3 regions of the Pseudomonas sp. GW821-FHT01E10 genome follow, and region 2 is predicted to be linked to each of the others. Evidence: predicted binding sites of a transcription regulator. Region 2 holds the regulator's gene; each other region holds the start of a gene.

Region 1 (3,280 bases), on a different contig from region 2:
GTACTGGCGAGTAGGGTCCAGTTCCTTGAAACGAGCGTTCAGTGCATAAAACGGCATCGTCTGTACCTCGATACCAGGAAGCTCCAGCGGGTCGTCTTCGGCGGCATCCGGGTGACGGATATCGATGATGATCTGGCCCGCCAGCGCTTCGCTGACTTCTTCAATCTGCAAGTCCTGGCCCAATTCGTCGATCACCCGATCGATCGGCACCAGTTTGGCGTTCTCGAGCGCGCGCTCAAGGACTGCCATGTCGAATTCTTTCTCTTCGTGCTCCACGCGGTAGCGCTTGGCCGCCGTCTTCGGATTGACCGAGATGACCCCGCAGTACTCCGGCATGTGCCGGGCGAAATCGGCGGTGCCGATCTCGTTGGCCGTGTCGATGATGTCCTGCTTGTGACTGGCGATCAGTGGACGCAAGACCAGCTTGTCGGTTACGCAGTCGATCACGGACAGGTTCGGCAACGTCTGGCTCGACACCTGGGAGATCGCCTCACCCGTGACCAGCGCTTCGATGTGCAGTCGATCGGCAATTCGGGAAGCAGCGCGCAACATCATACGCTTCAAAACTACACCCATATGACTGTTATCGACTTTCCCGAGAATTTCTCCCAGAACTTCCTCGAACGGCACACTGACAAATAACACGCGTTGGGAGCTGCCGTACTTCTTCCAGATGAAGTGCGCGACTTCCATGACGCCCAATTCGTGGGCGCGTCCGCCCAGGTTGAAGAAGCAGAAGTGGCTCATCAGCCCGCGGCGCATGATCTGGTAGGCCGCAACGGTGGAATCGAAGCCGCCGGACATCAGTACAAGCGTCTGTTCCAGGGCCCCGAGCGGATAACCGCCGATGCCGTTGTGCTGGCTGTGGATCACGAACAACCGTTGGTCGCGAACTTCGATACGGACTTCGATTTCGGGCTTTTTCAGGTCGATCCCGGCGGCACCACACTGACGGCGCAACTGGCTGCCGACATATTTCTCGATGTCTATCGAACTGAATGGGTGCTTGCCGGCGCGCTTGCAGCGCACCGAGAAAATCTTCCCGGCCAGCGCATCGCCGTAGTGCTGCTTGCACTTCTCGACGATGTCGTCGAAGTCGCCCAGCGGGTACTCGTCGATCTGCAAAAAGTGCGCGATGCCCGGCGTGCAAGTCAGGCGCTCGCCCATCTCTTTCAGGACCTTGGGGTCGCTGACGCGGGTTTCCAGCTCGAGATTGTCCCACACACCGTTCACCACCACGGCCGGGTCCAGGTCGCGGAGCACGGTACGGATGTTTTTGGCCAACTGGCGGATGAAACGCATCCGTACCGGGCGGCTCTTGATGGTGATCTCGGGGAAGACTTTTACGATTAGTTTCATGAAAACAGCGCGCGCAGGGCCAGCCGAAAAAGGGGGGCGCGGATTATAGCGGAAATTGCTCAAGGTTTAACCAGTTAATGTGCAGAAGGTTTTGCATGCACCAAAACAGGTCATTTATGAAAATCGACGCTACATTACAGGGCGATATTTTGCGCTTTATGGTGCGCCGCCCCCTTGCAAGCGTGATATTGGGGCAAAAAACCCATGATGAGGCACTGGCATGCAATTTGCTCCCTTGTGAGGCAGGTTGCCATGGCAGAGTATTCGCGCCGGCATCACCCACATTTAAGGGCATCCATTACTAGCCCTAAGCCACCCGGAGGACACTATGTCGAAGTCGGTTCAACTCATCAAAGATCATGACGTCAAGTGGATTGATCTGCGCTTCACGGACACCAAAGGCACTCAGCACCACGTGACCATGCCGGCTCGCGATGCGCTGGATGAAGCTTTCTTCGAAGAAGGCAAAATGTTCGACGGTTCCTCCATCGCTGGCTGGAAAGGCATCGAAGCTTCCGACATGATCCTGATGCCGGACGACACCACTGCCGTTCTCGACCCGTTCACCGAAGAGCCGACCCTGATCCTGGTTTGCGACGTGATCGAGCCTTCGACCATGCAAGGCTACGACCGTGACCCACGGGCGATCGCCAAGCGTGCCGAGGAATACCTGAAGTCGACCGGTATCGGCGACACCGTATTTGTGGGTCCAGAGCCTGAGTTCTTCATCTTCGACGAAGTGAAGTTCAAGTCCGACATCTCTGGCTCGATGTTCAAAATCTACTCCGAACAAGGTTCGTGGATGTCCGACCAGGACGTGGAAGGCGGCAACAAAGGCCACCGTCCAGGCGTCAAAGGCGGCTACTTCCCGGTTCCGCCGTTCGACCACGACCACGAAATCCGTACCTCCATGTGCAACGCCATGGAAGAAATGGGCCTGACCATCGAAGTTCACCACCACGAAGTGGCGACTGCCGGTCAGAACGAAATCGGCGTGAAGTTCAACACCCTGGTTGCCAAGGCTGACGAAGTTCAGACCCTGAAATACTGCGTACACAACGTAGCTGACGCATACGGCCGCACCGCGACCTTCATGCCTAAGCCGCTGTACGGCGACAACGGTTCGGGTATGCACGTTCACCTGTCCATCGCCAAAGATGGCAAGAACACCTTCGCTGGCGAAGGCTATGCCGGCCTGTCCGATACCGCCCTGTACTTCATCGGCGGCATCATCAAGCACGGTAAGGCTCTGAACGGCTTCACCAACCCGTCGACCAACTCCTACAAGCGTCTGGTCCCAGGCTTCGAAGCTCCAGTGATGCTGGCCTACTCGGCTCGCAACCGTTCCGCTTCGATCCGTATTCCTTACGTGTCCAGCCCTCGCGCTCGCCGTATCGAAGCCCGTTTCCCGGATCCAGCAGCTAACCCGTACCTGGGCTTCGCTGCACTGTTGATGGCTGGCCTGGACGGCATCCAGAACAAGATCCACCCTGGCGACGCAGCTGACAAAAACCTGTACGACCTGCCGCCTGAAGAGGCGAAAGAGATCCCACAAGTTTGCGGCAGCCTGAAAGAAGCCCTGGAAGAGCTGGACAAAGGTCGTGCGTTCCTGACCAAAGGCGGCGTTTTCAGCGACGACTTCATCGACGCTTACATCGCTCTGAAAAGCGAAGAAGAAATCAAGGTTCGTACCTTCGTACACCCACTGGAATATGAGCTGTACTACAGCTGCTGATCCGGTAGCGCTGCACTACGCAGCGTGACAAAAGAGAGGCCTCCTTCGGGAGGCCTTTTTTGTGGGCGAACGTCTGTCATCGAATGCCCGGTTGCGTGCATCATGGCCTTCACCCGATAAAGTCGAGATCCTCCATGCGCCTACGCTCATCCCTTGCCTTGCTCACTGCCCTGCTGGCCAACAGCG
Region 2 (3,280 bases):
CAGGACAACCTGATACAAGGCTTCGTTGCTCGGGGCGCTGCGCAGTTTTTCACGCACTTCCTTGCGATCAAGCATGCTGGCGATCTGGCGCAGCAACTCCAGGTGCGCATCGGTGGCGGCTTCGGGGACCAGCAGTACAAACAGCAGGTCAACCGGAGCGCCGTCGATGGCGTCGAAATCGATGGGTGCATCCAGGTGCATCAAGGCACTGATGGGCGATCCGCAGCCCTTGAGACGGCAGTGGGGGATGGCGATACCGTTGCCAAAGCCGGTGGAACCGAGTTTTTCACGGGCGACCAGACTCTCGAAGACATCCTGCATGGCCAGATCCGGCACTTCGCGATGGATGAGGTTGGCAATTTGCTCGAGGGCTTTCTTTTTACTGCCGCCCGGCACGTTCACCAGGGAACGGCCGGGGGTCAGGATGCTTTCAAGTCGGATCATGGGTTGGGAGTGTTAACGACCGGTCGCGCCCTGGAGGAGGCTCTGGGTCTTTTCCTTATGCTTTTTGAGTTGTTTATCCAGCTTGTCGGTCAGTGCGTCGATCGCTGCGTACATATCGGTATGTTCCGCGTTAGCGACCACCTCATTGCCGGGAATATGCAGCGTGGCTTCGATTTTCTGCTTGAGCTTCTCGACCGTCATCGTGACCTGCACGTTGGTGATCTTGTCGAAATGCCTCTCTAATCGTTCGAGTTTTTCGCCGATGTAGGTGCGAAGAGGTTCGGTCACTTCCAGTTGGTGTCCACTGATGTTGACTTGCATACAGCTTCTCCTTCGTTGCCAGTGCATAAAGCGGTAGATCCGATGATCTACCACTGGAACGCTGTGGCGTGGCTCTACATCAACCGCTTGCGTTCGCTCGAAGGCGCGATTCCTAGGGATTCGCGGTACTTGGCGACGGTGCGGCGAGCCACCTGAATGCCTTGTGCCTCCAGTAAACCAGCGATCTTGCTGTCACTCAACGGCTTTTTCTGATTTTCCGCGGCAACCAGTTTTTTGATGATCGCGCGGATCGCCGTAGACGAGCATTCACCGCCTTCGGAGGTACTGACGTGGCTGGAAAAAAAGTATTTCAGTTCATAGATGCCCCGTGGGGTATGCATGAATTTTTGCGTGGTCACCCGTGAAATCGTCGATTCGTGCATGCCCACCGCTTCGGCGATGTCATGCAGCACCAGCGGTTTCATGGCCTCGTCGCCGTACTCCAGGAAGCCGCGTTGATGCTCGACGATCTGGGTGGCCACTTTCATCAGGGTTTCGTTGCGGCTTTGCAGGCTCTTGATGAACCAGCGAGCCTCCTGCAACTGATTACGCATGAAGGTGTTGTCAGCGCTGGTATCGGCGCGGCGTACGAAGCCGGCGTATTGGGCGTTGACCCGCAGGCGCGGCACCGACTCCTGGTTCAGTTCCACCAGCCAGCGCTCGTTGTCCTTGCGCACGATCACGTCGGGAACGACGTATTCGGCTTCGGTGGACTCGATTTGCGACCCCGGGCGCGGGTTGAGGCTCTGGACCAGTTCGATCACCTGGCGCAGTTCATCTTCCTTGAGCTTCATACGGCGCATCAGCTGGCTGTAGTCGCGGCTGCCGAGCAGGTCGATGTAATCGGTGACCAGGCGCTTGGCCTCGGTCAGCCAAGGGGTCTTGGCGGGCAGTTGGCGCAGTTGCAGCAGCAGGCATTCACCGAGGTTGCGGGCGCCGATACCGGCGGGCTCGAATTGCTGGATGCGGTGCAGGACGGCTTCGATTTCGTCCAGTTCGATGTCCAGTTCCGGATCGAAGGCCTCGAGGATTTCCTCGAGGGTTTCGTCCAGATAGCCCTGATTGTTGATGCAGTCGATCAGGGTCACGGCGATCAGGCGATCGGTGTCGGACATCGGTGCCAGGTTCAGTTGCCAGAGCAAATGGCTTTGCAGGCTTTCACCGGCCGAAGTACGGGTGGTGAAATCCCACTCGTCGTCATCGTTGCTCGGCAGGCTGCTGGCGCTGGTCTGGTAGACGTCTTCCCAGGCGGTATCGACAGGCAATTCGTTGGGAATGCGCTCGTTCCAGTCGCCTTCCTCAAGGTTATCCACCGTCGGGGCGGTTTCCTGGTAGGAGGGTTCCTGAATGTCGGTGTTGGGTTGCTGTTCGGCTTTGTCGGCCAAGGGGTCTGCGTTATCGAAGTCGTCGCCTTCTTCCTGGCGTTCGAGCATCGGATTGGACTCCAGGGCCTCCTGGATTTCCTGTTGCAGGTCCAGGGTCGACAATTGGAGCAGGCGGATGGCCTGTTGCAGCTGCGGTGTCATCGTCAGCTGCTGGCCCATTCTCAAGACTAGCGATGGTTTCATGGCAGGGGCTTAACACCTTATTCGCCGGCGCACATGCGCCATCCACTACAGGGCGCCGAAGCGCCAAACATAAGCAAATTATATGCCTGAAACTGAAGTGTTTGCCTAGAGCGCTGTAACAATAAAAAACTATTGATTTTTTATTGATATGAGCACCAAGGCGACTGGCCAGGCACCTCAGCGCTTACAGGCGGAACTCATGGCCCAGATACACTTCCTTGACCAGTTCGTTGGCCAGGATGGTGGCGGAGTCGCCTTCAGCGATCAGCTGGCCATCGTTGACGATGTAGGCGGTTTCGCAGATGTCCAGGGTTTCACGGACGTTGTGGTCAGTGATCAGCACGCCAATGCCTTTGGCCTTGAGGTGGTGGATGATCTGCTTGATGTCGCCCACCGAGATCGGGTCCACGCCGGCGAAGGGTTCGTCGAGGAGGATGAATTTCGGGTTGGTGGCCAGTGCCCGGGCGATTTCCACCCGACGGCGTTCACCACCGGACAGGCTCATGCCAAGGCTGTCACGAATGTGGTGGATGTGAAATTCCTGCAGCAGGCTTTCCAGCTCTTTGCGGCGACCGGCCTTGTCGAGCTCCTTGCGGGTCTCGAGGATGGCCATGATATTGTCGGTCACCGACAGCTTGCGGAAGATCGACGCTTCTTGCGGAAGATAGCCGATACCGGCCTTCGCGCGACCGTGCATCGGCTGGTGGCTGACGTCCAGGTCATCGATCAGTACGCGACCCTGATCGGCCTGTACCAGACCCACGATCATGTAAAAACAGGTGGTTTTGCCGGCGCCGTTGGGGCCAAGCAGGCCGACGATCTGGCCGCTGTCGATGGACAGGCTGACGTCACGCACGACCTGGCGGCTCTTGTAGCTCTTGGCCAGATGCTGAGCTTTCAGAGTTGCCATTACTGGGTTTTCTCGTCGGTTTTCTTCTTCGGCTGGA
Region 3 (3,280 bases), on a different contig from region 2:
GATCCCTTGGAACGATCGGCCAATGCACGAGTCGAGATAGATGTAAGCCCATCCATGGGTTTTACCGAGGAGGCACCGATGCAAAAGTGGAAAATCACTTTCGTGGATGATCACGGTGAATCAGTCGACGAACTCTTCGAGTGCGAGGAGTGCCCGAGCAAGGAGCAAGCCGCCAAACTCGTTCGCGCCCGACGCCTGCCGGTCGCTGCCGAACTGGACCTCAATGATCTGGAGGGTCGTACCGCTGATCCGACCGTCAAAAGTCTGAAATCCCAAAACAGCATTGAAATCCTCAGTATTACTCCGATTTGATACACCTCCTGTCACATTCACCACCAGGCCTTGGCAGCGGCTCTGTCTTGAGGCTACTCTGCAACCGAGATCAGCGAGTGACTCGCTAAGGTCTGGTCTTGTCAGCTACATGCTTGTTTCCCGGCGGCAACCTCTGTTGCCGCATCGAAAGTGCAGGGAATACGGAAAGTCTATCCATCAGTCTGAGGGGGACGTTTCATGAGCACAGCCTATCAAGAAGACATCAGCAGCAGCGTGCTGCGCCGCATGAAAGAAGGCGGTTTCGATTTTTCACGATTCCATCCCATCGAGTTCTACGCCATTTTCCCGGACGAGGAGCGGGCACGCAGGGCGGCAGGTCATTTTTGTGGTGAATCCTTGAATGCCCAGATCAGCGCGCGTGACGACGGCGCGTGGTCGCTGGAACTGAGCAAAGTGATGTACGCCACCTACGACGGGATCGGCGACTTCGAGCAGGACTTCGAGGCGGTGGTCGAGCCTCTGGGTGGCATCATCGAGGGATGGGGCGTCAAACAGGAGATACGAGGGCTACTCGCATAAGCTTATGAACAGTGACACTTAGTAACGGCTGACCTTTGGGTTGGCCGTTTTTGTTTCGATCTTTTTATTTCGCCACATTTCAAACGGACAAAAAAAAGCCACCTGAACAGGCGGCTAAAGGGAAGAGCGATCAGTTTTCCAGCGAATGTACGGATTATCCGCATCTCCCTCCCGAGCAGTGAAATCAACTCTGACTATGCTGCTGATAGGCGACAGCATTGCTTCGCCATGAAGCGGGGGCGATCAGGGTGGGGCATTTACCGCACAGGATTGGTGCGGTGCGCGCAGCGACATTATCCAACTGATTGATATCAAAGCGTTTCTGCCTATGGCACGGGCCTTGCGAAGGCCTGGATGTCCGTGTGACAAGGAGTACGGCATGATCCGCACCTTTTTTGATGAAATGTACGATGCCGGCGGCCAGGTCCGTCCGCATTATCGGGAGTTTGCCCGTTGGCTGGCCGAAACGCCTGACGAGCTTTTGGCACAACGGCGACGCGAGGCCGATCTGTTATTTCATCGTGCCGGGATTACCTTCACGCTCTATGGTGATGAGCAGGGGACAGAGCGCCTGATTCCCTTCGACACCATTCCCCGCAGCATCCCCGCCAGTGAATGGCGGGTCGTCGAACGCGGCTGCATTCAGCGGGTCAAGGCATTGAACATGTTCCTTGCCGACCTCTATCACGAGCAGCGCATCATCAAGGCCGGCATCATCCCGGCCGAACAAGTGCTGGCCAACGAGCAATACCAGTTGGCGATGCAAGGGCTGGATCTGCACCGCGATATCTATTCGCACATTTCCGGTGTCGACCTGGTGCGCGATGGCGACGGCACCTACTACGTGCTCGAAGACAACCTGCGTACCCCCAGCGGCGTGAGCTACATGCTCGAAGACCGCAAGATGATGATGCGCCTGTTCCCCGAGTTGTTCGCGGCCCAGCGCATCGCACCGATCGACCACTACCCGAACCTGCTGCTCGACACTCTGAAAAGCTCCAGCCCGATCGACAACCCGAGCGTGGTGGTGCTGACGCCGGGGCGTTTCAACAGTGCGTTTTTCGAGCATGCGTTCCTCGCTCGGGAAATGGGCGTTGAACTGGTGGAAGGCGCCGACCTGTTCGTGCGCGACGACAAGGTGTTCATGCGCACCACGGACGGGCCGAAAGCGGTCGACGTGATCTACCGTCGCCTCGACGATGCGTTCCTCGATCCGCTGGCGTTCAACCCCGATTCGATGCTTGGCGTTCCAGGGCTGCTGTCGTCCTACCGCTCCGGCAATGTGGTGCTGGCGAATGCCATCGGCACCGGGGTCGCGGACGACAAGTCGGTGTATCCCTTCGTCACGGACATGATTCGTTTCTACCTCGATGAAGAGCCGATCCTGAAGAACGTGCCGACGTGGCAGTGTCGTAATCCTTCTGAACTGTCCCACGTGCTGGCCAACCTTCCGGAGCTGGTGGTCAAGGAAACCCAAGGCTCCGGCGGTTACGGAATGCTGGTGGGGCCGGCGGCGACGGCAGCGGAGATCGAGTCTTTCCGCGAGCGGATCAAAGCCAAGCCCCACGCGTACATCGCGCAACCGACGTTGTCGTTGTCGACCTGTCCGACCTTTGTCGAAAACGGCATCGCACCGCGCCACATCGACCTGCGTCCGTTTGTATTGTCTGGCCGCGAAACCCGGGTTGTGCCCGGCGGTTTGACCCGTGTCGCCTTGCGTGAAGGCTCCCTGGTGGTGAACTCGTCCCAGGGCGGCGGAACCAAGGACACCTGGGTGGTCGAGGATTGAAGGAAGCTTGCCATGTTAAGTAGAACTGCCTCGGATCTGTACTGGATGTCGCGTTACCTGGAGCGGGCGGAAAACCTCGCGCGGATGCTCGACATCAGTTATTCGCTGTCGCTGATGCCCCAGGACGGTCGTGGCGACGGCTTGCACGAACTGGCCATGCCGTTGCTGATCACTGGCACCCTGGACGATTACCTGGCGCGCCACGGCGATCTGCATGCCGAACGGCTGCTGCATTTTTTCGCCCTGGACGCGGCCAACCCGGCGAGCATCTACAGCTGCCTCGGTGCCGCGCGAGCCAGCGCCCATGCGGTGCGTGGGCGAATCACCGCCGACATGTGGGAAAACATCAACGCCACCTGGCTGGAAATTCGCGGGATCGCCGAGCAGGGCTTGAGTCGCTACGGCATGAGCCGTTTCTGTGAGTGGATCAAGGAACGTTCCCACCTGTTCCGCGGCGCTTGCTACGGCACGATCATGCGTAACGACGCGTTCCGCTTCATTCGTCTGGGCACCTTCATCGAAAGGGCCGACAACACCTTGCGCCTGCTAGATGCCCGTTACGAAATGGCCGGCGATCAAGCCGAAGCAGTCAGTGACGGTACGGCCCACGCCTATTACCAATGGAGCGCCTTGTTGCGG

What was found. The regulator sigma-54, encoded in region 2, starts transcription at its own class of promoters, with help from an activator protein. The targets are predictions, from matches to a motif close to ANTGGCATNNANNTTGCTNT.
Region 1: a site for sigma-54 is predicted at 1,574-1,593, ahead of glnA (glutamate--ammonia ligase). Genes of this name have one in related genera too.
Region 3: a site for sigma-54 is predicted at 1,180-1,199, ahead of AC07V0_RS10950 (circularly permuted type 2 ATP-grasp protein). Genes of this name have one in related genera too.

Annotation. Positions count from the first base shown of each region.
Region 1 is NZ_JBWKWT010000002.1:407,449-410,728, forward strand. Features, by position in the region: gene thiI (tRNA uracil 4-sulfurtransferase ThiI) at 1-1,359, opposite strand, end outside; gene glnA (glutamate--ammonia ligase) at 1,688-3,094, shown strand; gene AC07V0_RS05535 (chorismate mutase) at 3,229-3,280, shown strand, end outside.
Region 2 is NZ_JBWKWT010000003.1:25,181-28,460, forward strand. Features, by position in the region: gene ptsN (PTS IIA-like nitrogen regulatory protein PtsN) at 1-444, opposite strand, end outside; gene hpf (ribosome hibernation-promoting factor, HPF/YfiA family) at 457-765, opposite strand; gene AC07V0_RS06590 (RNA polymerase factor sigma-54) at 840-2,333, opposite strand; gene lptB (LPS export ABC transporter ATP-binding protein) at 2,518-3,243, opposite strand; gene lptA (lipopolysaccharide transport periplasmic protein LptA) at 3,243-3,280, opposite strand, start outside.
Region 3 is NZ_JBWKWT010000004.1:409,565-412,844, reverse strand. Features, by position in the region: gene AC07V0_RS10960 (hypothetical protein) at 79-312, shown strand; gene AC07V0_RS10955 (ribonuclease E inhibitor RraB) at 511-852, shown strand; gene AC07V0_RS10950 (circularly permuted type 2 ATP-grasp protein) at 1,232-2,641, shown strand; gene AC07V0_RS10945 (alpha-E domain-containing protein) at 2,654-3,280, shown strand, end outside.